2 regions of the Streptomyces sp. NPDC048434 genome follow, and region 2 is predicted to be linked to the other one. Evidence: riboswitches for the same ligand, from Rfam matches in the RefSeq annotation. Region 2 holds a riboswitch; the other holds the start of a gene.
The links. Region 2 has a riboswitch for cobalamin ahead of cobN (cobaltochelatase subunit CobN). Riboswitches for the same ligand answer to the same signal wherever they lie in the genome.

Region 1: linked by a shared signal. The riboswitch ahead of ACGFWI_RS24080 (prenyltransferase/squalene oxidase repeat-containing protein) and the one ahead of cobN (cobaltochelatase subunit CobN) in region 2 are both predicted to bind cobalamin.

Annotation. Positions count from the first base shown of each region.
Region 1 covers NZ_JBICXQ010000021.1:8,095-14,337, forward strand. The annotation lists gene ACGFWI_RS24065 (ABC transporter ATP-binding protein) at 1-1,077, opposite strand, end outside; gene ACGFWI_RS24070 (CbiQ family ECF transporter T component) at 1,074-2,231, opposite strand; gene ACGFWI_RS24075 (SCO2322 family protein) at 2,228-2,899, opposite strand; gene ACGFWI_RS24080 (prenyltransferase/squalene oxidase repeat-containing protein) at 2,899-4,197, opposite strand; cobalamin riboswitch at 4,366-4,526, opposite strand; gene ACGFWI_RS24085 (MBL fold metallo-hydrolase) at 4,734-5,813, opposite strand; gene ACGFWI_RS24090 (aldehyde dehydrogenase) at 6,090-6,243, shown strand, end outside.
Region 2 covers NZ_JBICXQ010000023.1:92,960-99,202, forward strand. The annotation lists gene cobN (cobaltochelatase subunit CobN) at 1-2,291, opposite strand, end outside; cobalamin riboswitch at 2,329-2,454, opposite strand; gene cobG (precorrin-3B synthase) at 2,621-3,979, shown strand; gene ACGFWI_RS25920 (precorrin-8X methylmutase) at 4,071-4,703, shown strand; gene ACGFWI_RS25925 (precorrin-2 C(20)-methyltransferase) at 4,706-6,243, shown strand, end outside.

The DNA of each region.
Region 1 (6,243 bases), on a different contig from region 2:
ACGTCCCATCAAGGCAAGGGTCTCGCCGCCCCGCACGGTCAGATCCACCTGGTGCAGCGCCTCGATCCGCCCCCGGCGGACGCTGAGCCCGGAGACGGCCGCGGCGACATCGGCCGGGGAGCCCGCGGAAGCAGGGGCCGGCACCGCCGGCGCGCCGCCCCCGAGGCCTTCGCCCACCGCCGGCGTGCCACCACCCACCGCCGGCGTGCCACCACCCACCGCCGGCGTGCCACCACCCACCGCCGGTGCCTGCGGCCTGACTCCTGCCAGCCGTTCGCGCAGCGGTGCGGCCTTGCGGCGGGCGTCGCGTACGGACAAGGGAAGGGGCGACCAGTGGGCGAGGCGGCCGAGGGCCACCACCGGGGGGTGGACGGGCGAGACGGCCATGATGTCGGCGGGGGCGCCCATGACCGGGGGTGCGCCGGGGGAGGGGAGCAGGATGACCTGGTCGGCGTACTGGACCACGCGCTCCAGGCGGTGTTCGGCCAGGAGGACCGTGGTGCCGAGGTCGTGGACCAGGCGTTGGAGGACGGAGAGGACCTCCTCGGCGGCGGCGGGGTCGAGTGCCGAGGTCGGCTCGTCCAGGACCAGGACCTTGGGGTGGGTGGTGAGGACCGAGCCGATCGCCACCCGCTGCATCTGGCCGCCCGAAAGGGTGGTGATGGCGCGGTCGCGCAGCTCTGCCAGCCCCAGCAGGTCCAGGGTCTCCTCGACACGGCGGCGCATCACGTCAGGGGCGAGGCCGAGCGATTCCATCCCATAGGCGAGTTCGTCCTCGACGGTGTCGGTGACGAAGTGCGCTGACGGGTCCTGGCCCACGGTGCCGACCACATCGGCCAGTTCGCGCGGTTTGTGGGTGCGGGTGTCCCGGCCGTCGACGGTGACCCGGCCGCGCAGGGTGCCGCCGGTGAAGTGCGGGACCAGGCCGCAGACGGCGTTCAGGACGGTGGACTTGCCGACGCCGGAGGGGCCGACCAGCAGGCACAGTTCGCCCTCGGGCACGGTCAGGTCGATGCCCTGGACGGCGGGCGCCGCGGCGTCGCCGTAGGTGACCGAGACCTGCTCGAACCGGATCACTGGGTGGGCTCCTTCGGGCGCGGATCGACAACGGGGGCGCGGCCAGGGGACACGGCCCGGTCCGCCCGGTCCGTGCTCGACGGGAGTGGGGCGACGAACGCGGGCAGCAGCCCGACGAGAACGGAGGCGGCCGGCCAGAGGGGGAGGACGGGGGCGGTGAGCGGGACGGCGGGCGGGTGGAGGGCGGCGGGTGCGTAGTCGTTCGCCCAGATCATCAGGGCGGCGACGGCGATGCCGGAGCCCGCGACCAGCCAGGCGCGGACGCCCCACCGGTCGGGCCGGTAGCGGCTGCGCACCGACCGGCGGCCGCCGAGCCACAGCCCGGCGAGCGCCGCCGCCAGTCCGGCGAGCAGCAGCGGCAGCCCGTAGCCGCCCCCGGTGTCGCCCAGCAGCCCGTACGTTCCGGCACAGATACCGAGCAGCCCGCCGAGAGTGAGGACGGAGGTGAGGTGCCGTACGGCGGGCGGTACCTCGGCGCTACGGCCGTAGCCGCGCGCGTCCATGGCCGCGGCCAGCGCCACCGAGCGCTCCAGCGCGCCCTCCAGAACCGGCAGTCCGACCTGGAGGAGCGCCTTGAACCCGCGGTCTGGGCGGCCGCGCAGCCGACGCGCGGCACGCAGCCGCTGGACATCGGCGACCAGGTTGGGCGCGAAGGTCATCGCGACGACGACCGCGACGCCCGCCTCGTAGAGCGCGCCGGGCAGGGACTTCAGCAGCCGGGCCGGGTTGGCGAGCGCGTTGGCGGCGCCCACGCAGATGAGGAGAGTGGCCAGTTTCAGCCCGTCGTACAGCGCGAAAACCATGCCCTCGGCGGTGACCCGGCCGCCGATCCGGACGCCCTTCGCCCAGTCCGGCAACGGCACTTCGGGCAGCGTGACAAGGGTGTGCGTACCGGGGATCGGCGAGCCGAGGACGAAGGCGAAGACCAGCCGGATGGCGATCACGACCAGGCCGAGCTTGACGAACGCCCCGTACGAACGGGCCCATGGCGCATCCGTACGGCGGGCCGCGACGACATAGCCGGCCACGCCCACCAGCAGTCCCAGCAGCAGGGGATCGGTGGTGCGGGAGGCCGCGGTGGCCAGGCCGAGCGCCCACAGCCACCAGGCGCCGGCATGCAGCGCGGTGGTACGGGTCGCCTGCGGGGCGCTCATCCGCGTCGGCGGCGCGCTTGCCACACCGCCGCTGCGCCCAGTACGACGACGGCCGCGACACCGCCGACCAGCCCGGCGGACGGGCCGCCGTCGCCCCCGCCGCTCGCGTCCCCGTCCGCCGCCGCGCCCGAAGACGCAGAAGCGGACGACGCGGGCTCCTTCGCCCCCTTCACCGGGTCCGCACACCCCGACGTCGGGTAACCGGCGATGGCGCACAACAAGGCGTTGGGGTCATAGCGCAGTGACCGGGCGACCGCTGCCAGCGCCTCCCCCGCCGAGGCGTCCTCGGACACCTGGGCACACTCCGTCCTGGCCTTCGGCGGCCGCTCGCCGCCGGGTGCGTCCGCCGCGGTCCCGAAATCGATGACGATGCCGACCCGCTTGCGGCCGTCCTTCGCCGGGGTGCCGTGGCAGATCGCGTCGAAGCCGGCGGCCGCCCGGGGCTTGCCGGCCGCGGCGGAGTCGGCGCTGACGGCGAAGCGGAAGCCCTCCACCGCACCGTCGGCCGGCCGCAGCGTGGCCGGCCCCTCGGTGGCGTACGCCCAGGAACTGCCCGTGCCGTGCCAGAAGGACCAGTAGCGGTACTCCTGCGCCTGGGCGGGCCCGGTGGCCAGACCGGTGACCGCACCGGCCAGCAGCACGGCGCCGGCGATCCTGGTGCGCCGCATCAGAGCCGGCTCTTCCTACGGCTGCTCAGCAGGAAGCCGATGCCGGCACCGATGGCGAGGCCGATGCCGATGATCCACGGCAGGCCCAGGCCGCCCTCGTCCTTGGAGCCGTCGGCGTCCTTCTTCGCCGCGGCGGCCGGCTCGGGGCCGGTGGCGTTGAGCGCGGCCACCAGATCGGTGCCGCCGAAGGAGCGCGGGTCGGTACCGGTGGCGTGCGCGGCCAGCACCAGCTGGGCGTACGCGGCGGGGCCGTTCTGCTTGGCCCAGTCCGCCGAATTCTTCTCCAGCCACTTCAGCGGCTTCGCGGCATCGGCGCCGTGCCGGCCGGCCGCCAGCGCCACCACGGCGTCGGCGGTGTTGCCGACGTCGGGCTGCTTCTCCGCGCCCGGCATCGCGGAGAGCAGATGCTGTCCGTTCTTGTCGAGCTGCGCGACGAGGTAGCCGTCGCCGCCCGCCGCGGCCTGCGCCGGATCGCTGCTGCCCGCCTTCTTGCCTTCGCCGTCCTTACAGCTCAGCGGCTTGACGGGGGCGTTTGCTCCCTTGCCGGCCGGCTCGACGACAAAGCCCTTGCCGAGCGCTCCGGTCGCGGCGGCCGCGGTGGCATCGGCGTTCGGGGCCGCGCCCTTGAGCTGGAAGGTGAACGCGCCGCGCGCGTCCTCCTTCGCCTCGCAGCCCAGCCGGAAGGTGAGCAGCCCGTCGTAGGGGGTCTTGCCACCCTTCTTCGATGTCACGGACCGCGGCTTCTCGCCCGCCGCCGCGAGCGCGCCGATGACCACGGAGGTGGAGTTGGCATCGCTGGCCGAGCCGGCCATCGAGCTCCAGCCACCGTCGTCGTTCTGCACCGACTTCAGCCAGCTCACGGCCTTCTGCACGGCGTCCCCGTGCCCGCCCAGCGCGGCCAGCGCCTGCACCGCGGCGGCCGTCTGGTTGGTGTCCCGCATGGTCTTGGCGTCGCAGGGCTTGCCCGGCTCGGCCCGGAAGGCGGTGAACGAGCCGTCGGCGCACTGCTGCCCGGCCAGCCACTTCACGGCGGATGCCGCGGGGCGTATGCCCACGGTGTCCTGGGCCAGCAGCGCGAGCGACTGCCGCCAGACCCCGTCGTACTGCGGGTCCTTGGTGCCGTACAGCCCGTCGGGCAGCTTCTTGGGGGATGCGGGCGGGGAGTCCGCGTTCGCGGCGGGGGCAGCGGCCGCGCCCAGCACCACCGCGGCCGCCAGCGCCGTGGCGGCGCGGCGCGCCAGCAAGGCGACGGAATGCGGCAAAGGGGCCTGGTGAGCCATGGAAGCCATGGGGGCCATCGGGTCGGTGCCTCTCGGGTCGGGTCGCGGCGATGCTACGCAGCCGCGCTCGGCCGGCCGGCCGAGCGCCGATCCATGAATCGGGCGCGGTGGCACCGGGCTCAGCTCCGTATACCTCGACGGTGCCGCGCACCGGCCGTCCGCACGGGCGGGCGGTTCCGGTGGCGGGAGCCTTGGTCGTGCCCCCTCGGGTGTTCCGGCTCGTACGGCCCTCCGCGCCCGGCCAGGTGCGCGGTGCGGGCAGGCCGTCCTCACGGTTGCGGGTCAGCGCCGGATTTCCACCGGCTTCCCCCGATCGGGTACGGATGAAGTTGTCCCGCACACCTTAACCGGCCCCCGCCCGCCACTCGCTCGCCCGTACGAGCCGGAACTGCGCGGGGGAGAGCGCCGGGCAGGAATCGGCCGCGGGCCGGGGAGGGCGCCGGGCGGAATCCGGCCGTGGGCCCACCGCGGACCGGCCGTGGGCCGTGCGGCAACCGGCCGCCGCCTCGTCGAGGTCCCTCCCACGGTCCATGGCCCGAGGGCCCGCCCCTCCCTCACACCGCCTGGTACCGCACCGGACCGGCCCCCGGCACCCGCTCCGCCTGTCCCTGCTTCACCAGACGGCGCAGATGGGCCTCGGCCTCCGAGACGGCGATATTGCGCGAGGCGTACGGGATTTGCTCCCAGGGGCGGTTCCACTCCATGGCCATGGCCAGCTGCCAGGGAGTGCGGGGTTCGCGCAGCAGGGCCCTCAGCTGGGAGAGCCGCGCCTCGTGGTGGGCGATGAGCTCGCGTACGCGTCCGCCGGCGTCGGTGAAGGCGTGCTGGTGGGCGGGCAGCACCTCGGCGGGGGCGAGCCGGCCCACGCGTTGGAGGGAGTCGAGATAGTCGCCCAGGGGATCGTGGAGGTCCCTCACGCTCTCACCCTCGTTCGAGGGGGGACGCCCCTCGCCCTCCGGGTCCTCGTACAGACCGATGTGCGGGGTGATGCCGGGGAGGAGATGGTCGCCGGAGAAGAGCCGGCCGAAGCCGGGGGCCTGCCCCGAGGGGTGCTCCTCCTCCAGATGGAGGCACACATGACCCGGGGTGTGCCCCGGTGTCCAGATGGCGCGCACCCGGCGCCCCGGCAGATCGAGCAGTTCGCCGGGGCTGATGTCGCGGTCCGGCAGCGCGGCTCCCTGTCCGGGCAGCTTCCGGCTCCGCCCCTGGGCGCGCGCCTCCCGCAGCGGTGCCAGATGTTCGTCCGGTGCGCCCGCCGTCGCGAGCCTGGCGGTCAGGTGGTCGAGCCACCGGCCCGGTTCCGCCTCGCGGGTGCGGCGGACCACGTCGGTATCCGCGGCGTGCATCGCGATCCAGGCGCCGGAGGCCTCCCGCACCTTGGCCGAGAGGCCGTGGTGGTCGGGGTGATGGTGGGTGATCAGGACGCCGTGGAGATCGGCGAGGGCGAAGCCGCAGGCACTGACGCCGGCGACGAGGGTGTCCCAGGAGTCCGGGTCGTCCCAGCCGGTGTCGATGAGCACCGGCCCGCGGTCGGTCTCCAGGAGGTGGACGAGGGTGTGGCCGAGCGGGTTGTCCGGGATCGGGACGGCGATGCTCCACACCCCGCCCTTGTGGTCGGTCACCTGTGGCGTCATCCGGTCCCCTCTCGGTGTGGCATACACCCGGTACCGGCTTCACTATAACTAGAACTGGTTTCAATGCGGAGGGAAGTGACCTTCGTTCCGGCGGAGTTGGGATTCGGCCCGCGCCGTGGACTCCTGCAACTAGAACTGGTATCAGTTCCTGTTGCGGTGAGCGATGCTGATGCAGCATCAGGAGCCACCCAAGGGGCAGCCAGGAGACCGCTCAGGGACCCTCAGGACCCCTCAGGGATTGTCGGACAGGCGGCCAACCCGCAGGAGGCGGCAGCGATGAGCGACCTCGTCGAGCACGGAAAGCTCTACATAGGCGGTGAGTGGGTCGATCCGGCCGGCCGGGACACGATCGAGGTCGTCTCGCCCCACACCGAACAGGTCATCGGCCGGGTGCCGCACGCCTCACGGGCCGATGTCGACCGTGCGGTGG
Region 2 (6,243 bases):
TGGCGGGCGGCGAAGTCGAGGATGTCGGCGACCGCGGCCGGGTGCCCCTCGGCGGTCCCGGCCACCGCCGCCGGGTCCCAGTCCGCGTCCTCCATCGCCTGGACCAGCGCGCGGGCCGTGGCCTCGGCCTCGTCGGCGGTCGTCCGGGTCGCGGCGGACTCGTCGAGACCGAGCGCCTCGCGCAGACCGGGCAGGGCGGACGTACCGCCCCAGATCTGGCGGGCGCGGAGGATGGACAGGACGAGGTTGACGCGGGCCTCGCCGGCCGGTGCGCCGCCCAGGACATGCAGACCGTCGCGGATCTGGGCGTCCTTGACCTCGCACAGCCAGCCGTCGACGTGCAGCAGGAAGTCGTCGAAGCCCTCGTCGTCCGGGCGGGCCTCCAGGCCCAGGTCGTGGTCGAGCCTGGCGGCCTGGATCAGCGTCCAGATCTGGGCGCGGATCGCGGGCAGCTTGGCCGGGTCCATGGCGGAGATGGCCGCGTACTCGTCGAGCAGCTGCTCCAGGCGCGCGATATCGCCGTAGGACTCGGCGCGGGCCATCGGCGGGACGAGGTGGTCGACGAGGGTGGCGTGGACCCGGCGCTTGGCCTGGGTGCCCTCGCCCGGGTCGTTGACCAGGAAGGGGTAGACGAGCGGGAGATCGCCGAGGGCGGCGTCCGGGCCGCAGGCCGCGGACAGCCCGGCGTTCTTGCCGGGCAGCCACTCCAGGTTGCCGTGCTTGCCCAGGTGGACCATGGCGTCCGCGCCGAATCCGCCGTCGTCGGCCGAGGCCGCGATCCAGCGGTACGCCGCCAAGTAGTGGTGCGAGGGCGGCAGATCGGGGTCGTGGTAGATCGCGATCGGGTTCTCGCCGAAGCCGCGCGGCGGCTGGATGAGGATGAGGAGATTGCCGCGGCGCAGGGCGGCCAGCACGATGTCGCCGTCGGGGTTGCGGCTGCGGTCGACGAACATCTCGCCGGGCGGCGGCCCCCAGTGCTGCTCGACGGAGTCCCGCAGTTCCTGCGGGAGCGTGGCGTACCAGCGCTTGTAGTCGGCGGCCGGGATACGGACCGGGTTGCGGGCGAGCTGCTCCTCGGTCAGCCACTCCTGGTCGTGGCCGCCGGCCTCGATGAGGGCGTAGATCAGCTCGTCGCCGTCGCCGGACACGAGGCCGGGAACCTCTTCGGTGCCGAAGTCATAGCCGTCGGCCTGCAGACGGCGCAGCAGCGCGACGGCGCTGGCGGGGGTGTCCAGGCCGACCGCGTTGCCGATCCGGGAGTGCTTGGTCGGGTACGCGGACAGCACCAGGGCGAGGCGCTTCTCGGCGGCCGGGATGTGGCGCAGCCGGGCATGCCGGACGGCGATGCCGGCGACCCGGGCGGCGCGCTCGGCGTCGGCGACGTACACCGGCAGACCGTCCTCGTCGACCTCCTTGAAGGAGAACGGAACGGTGATCAGCCGGCCGTCGAACTCGGGGACGGCGATCTGCGAGGCGGCGTCCAGCGGCGACAGCCCCTCGTCGCTCTCCTCCCAGGCACTGCGCGGCCCGGTCAGGCACAGGGCCTGCAGGATCGGAACGTCGAGGGCGGCCAGCGCGCCCGCGTCCCAGGACTCGTCATCGCCGCCGGCGGAGGCCTCGGCGGGCTTGCTGCCGCCCGCGGCGAGGACCGTGGTGACCAGGGTGTCGGCGGCCCGCAGCTCCTCGATCAGCTCCGGCTCGGGGGCACGGAGGGAAGCGACGAAGAGCGGGCGGGCACGGCCGCCCGCCGCCTCGATCTGCTCGCACAGGGTCCGTACGAAGCCGGTGTTGCCGCTCATGTGGTGGGCGCGGTAGTAGAGCACGGCGATCAGCGGGCCGGTCTCGTTGCGGGCTTCCCACTCCAGCGGGCCCCAGCTGGGGGCGGGCGCGGGCGGCTCGAAGCCATGACCGGTCAGCAGCACCGTGTCGGAGAGGAAGCGGGCGAGCTGGTCGAGATTGGCGGGCCCGCCGTGCGCGAGGTAGGCGTGCGCCTCGGCCGCGATGCCGACCGGGACCGTGGACTGCTCCATGAGCTGGGCGTCGGGGGCCTGTTCACCGGTGAGCACGACGACCGGCCGGTGCTGGTCCTCGGCGAGCAGCACCTCCAGGCCCTCCTCCCAGGCCCGGATCCCGCCGAGGAGACGCACGACGACGAGGTCGCAGCCCTCCAGCAGTGCGGGCAGCTCGGCGACGTCGAGACGGGCGGGGTTGGCGAGCCGGTACGGCACGGGACCCGTGGCCGCGCGGGCACTGAGCAGGTCGGTGTCGGAGGTCGACAGCAGCAGAAGCATGCGAGCGCAGGCCTTCCTCGGGGTGTCCGCGCCCCGGGTGGTCGTAAGGACGGCGGGAGTTCCTGGCTCGCCCGGCAGGCCGGGTTCACAGTGGCGGGACCGCGCCGGATTCTCACCGGGCTTCCTCCCTAGGGCCGTAGGACCCTGCGCCGTCGCTGGCGTCGGCGGGCCAGCCGACCCACCGACCTGCATAGTAAGGGCTGTGGCCGGGCGAGGTAAGCGGGCCTCCTGGCAGGCCGCGGCGGGACGGGGGCGTGCACGCGGCGGGCCGGGTGCATGGCCGGATCCGGCCCGGATCGGCGCCCACCCCCGTGGGTATGCTCGCGGCCATGCCGCCCTCCCCCTCGACACGGCCGCAGGCCGCCGCACCGCCTCTGCGCGACCGCGGTGACGCCTGCCCGGGAGCGCTGCGGCTGCATACGGCCGCCGACGGCAATCTCGCCCGTATCCGGGTACCCGCCGGAGATTTGACGGCCCGTCAGGCCACTGTCCTGGCCAACGCCGCGGAACTGCTCGGCGACGGCCACCTCTCCCTCACCTCCCGCGGCAACGCCGAGCTCCGCGGCCTTGCGGAGGACTGCGGCGCCCGGCTCGCCGGTCTGCTGCGCGACGCCGGTCTGCTGCCCTCCGAGCGCCACGAACGCATCCGCAACATCCTCGCCTCCCCGCTGGCCGGACTGGACCGGCACACCCCTTCTGACGTGCGACGGTGGGCCCGTGAGCTGGACGCACTGCTCTGTGCGAGCGAGTCAGCGACCGCCCTCTCCGGCCGTTTCCTGTTCGTTGTGGACGACGGACGGGGCGATGTGGCGGCGCTCGGCGGAGATGTGAGCTTGCTCGCAGAACCGGACGGGGACCGGACCGGACCGGCGGGCAGCGCCCTGCTGCGGGTCGGCGACGATCCGGCGGCGCTGCGGATCGCCGGCCCGGACGTACCGCGCGCCGCGCTCACCGCCGCCGAGGCCTTCCTGACCGCCGCCGGGGCGAGCGGCAGCGGCGCCTGGCGGGTCCGCGAACTCCCGGACGGGCACGGGCTGAGCGCCCTGGACGTGGCCGACGCGCTGCGGTCGGCGGGCATCGGGGCCGCGTACGTGCCCGAGGCTCCCGCACCCGGAACCCGCACCTCCCCGCCGTATGCGGACTCCTCCGCCCCCGGCATCGTCGAGGGCCCCGACGGCGACCGGGCGCTCTCGGTCCTGGCGCCGCTGGGCCGGCTGTCGGTGGCCCAATGGCGGCTGCTGACCGCGATCGCCGCCGACGACGGCGCCGGCGCACTGCGCCTCACCCCGTGGCGCGGCATCGTCCTGCCCGGACTGCCGGCCGCCGCGGCACCCGGCCGGCTGGCGGAGCTCACCACCGCCGGACTGATCACCGACCCGGCCTCCCCCTGGCACCGCCTGGGCGCCTGTACGGGCCGCCCCGGCTGTGCCAAGTCCCTCACCGACGTACGCGCCGACGCCACGGCCGCCGTCGCCGCCGGCACAGCCGTCCCGGACGAAGCACCCACCGGCCCGCCTCCCGAGGGTGTCCCCGTGTACTGGTCGGGCTGCGCACGCCGCTGCGGTCACCCGCACGGCACCTGGGTCGACGTGCTGGCCACGGCGGAGGGCTACCGGGTAGCACTGGTACGTCCGGACACCGCACCGGACACCGCACACACCGCGGCGGCCCCGCCCCCGGCCCCATGAACCGCCCCGAAGCCCCATGCCCCACCCCATGAATCACCCGAGTCCCCCGATCCCCCCGAGCCCTCCCGCACCCGACAACCCCGAGGCCACAGTGACCGCGTTCGACTACGAGAAGGACGGTGCGGCGATCTACCGCCAGTCCTTCGCCACCATCCGCGCCGAGGCGGACCTCGCCGGGCTGCCCGCCGACGTCAGCCAGGTCGCGGTCCGGATGATCCACGCCTGCGGCATGGTCGACCTGGTACGCGATCTGGCCTTCACCCCCGACGTGGTGGCAGCCGCCCGCAAGGCGCTGCACGCCGGTGCGCCGATCCTCTGCGACGCCAACATGGTCGCCAGCGGCGTCACCCGTAAGCGGCTGCCGGCCGGCAACGAGGTGCTGTGCACCCTCGCCGACCCGTCGGTCGCGGACCTGGCCGCCCGGAGGGGGACCACCCGCAGCGCCGCGGCCCTGGAGCTGTGGCGGGACCGGCTGGAAGGCGCCGTGGTCGCGTTCGGCAACGCCCCCACCGCCCTCTTCCGGTTCCTCGAAATGATCGAGGAAGGCGCGCCCCGCCCGGCCGCCGTCATCGGCATACCCGTGGGCTTCATCGGCGCCGCCGAGTCCAAGGACGCGCTGATCGCCCATCCGTCGAAGCTGGACCACATCGTGGTGCGCGGACGCCGGGGCGGCAGCGCCATGGCCGCGGCCGCGATCAACGCCATGGCAAGCGAGGAAGAGTAAGCGTGAGCGAGCAGCAGGCAACCGGTGACGGCAGCGTCGCGACGACGGCCGGCCCCGGCCGCCTTTACGGGGTCGGTCTCGGCCCCGGCGACCCGTCCCTCATGACGGTCCGGGCGGTCGACGTCATCGCCGGCGCCGACGTCATCGCGTACCACAGCGCCCGGCACGGACGCTCGATCGCGCGCTCCATCGCCGCCGAGCATCTGCGCGCCGACCACATCGAGGAGGCGCTGGTCTACCCGGTCACCACCGAGTCGACCGACCATCCCGGCGGCTACCGGGGCGCCCTGGACGAGTTCTACGAGTCCGCGGCCGCCCGCCTCACCGTCCACCTCGACGCCGGCCGCACCGTCGCCGTCATCTCCGAGGGCGACCCGCTCTTCTACGGCTCCTACCAGCACATGCACAAGCGGCTGGCCCACCGCTACCCGACCGAGGTCATCCCCGGCGTCACCTCCATCAGCGCCGCCGCGGCCCGCCTGGGCAAGCCGCTCGCCGAGGCCGACGAGGTCCTGACGATCCTCCCCGGCACGCTCCCGGAGGAGGAACTGACCGCCCGTCTGGCCTCGACCGACACCGCCGTCGTCATGAAGCTCGGCCGCACCTTCCCCACCGTCCGCCGCGCCATGGAACGCGCCGGCCGCCTGCCGGAGGCCCACTACGTCGAGCGCGCCACCATGCCCGGCGAGCGCACGCGGAAGCTGGCGGACATCGACGCGGAGACGGTCCCGTACTTCTCGGTCAGCGTCGTGCCGAGCCGTATCGCGGACGTTCCGCCGCCGGCGATGGCCACACGCGCCGAGGGTGAGGTGGCCGCGCAGCCCGGCAGCAGCACCGGCGAGTCCACGTCGGCCGACGGTCCCGGCGAGGTAGCCGCATCGCCGGACAGCACCGACGAGTTGGCCGCGTCACTCGACGAGCCCGGCGAGGTGGTCGTCGTCGGCACCGGCCCGGCCGGCCCGCTCTGGCTGACCCCCGAATCCCGTGGCGCCCTGGCCGCCGCCGAAGACCTCGTCGGCTACACCACCTACCTGGACCGCGTCCCGGTACGTCCCGGCCAGCGCCGCCACGCCTCTGACAACAAGGTCGAGTCCGAACGCGCCGAACTCGCCCTCGACCTGGCCCGGCGCGGCCGTCGGGTGGCCGTGGTCTCCGGCGGCGACCCGGGCATCTTCGCCATGGCCACCGCCGTCCTGGAGGTCGCCTCCCAGGACCCGTACCGCGCCATCCCCGTACGCGTCCTCCCGGGCGTCACCGCCGCCAACGCCGCCGCCGCCCGCGCCGGCGCCCCCCTCGGCCACGACTACGCGGTCATCTCCCTCTCCGACCGCCTCAAGCCCTGGGAAGTCATCGCCGAACGCCTCCACGCGGCCGCGGGCGCCGATCTGGCCCTGGCCCTGTACAACCCCGGCTCCCGCAGCCGTACGTGGCAGGTCGGCAAGGCCCGCGAACTCCTCCTGGAACACCGCGCGCCCGACACCCCGGTCATCCTCGCCCGCGACATCGGCGGCCCCGGGGAATCCGTCCGCACCGTCCACCT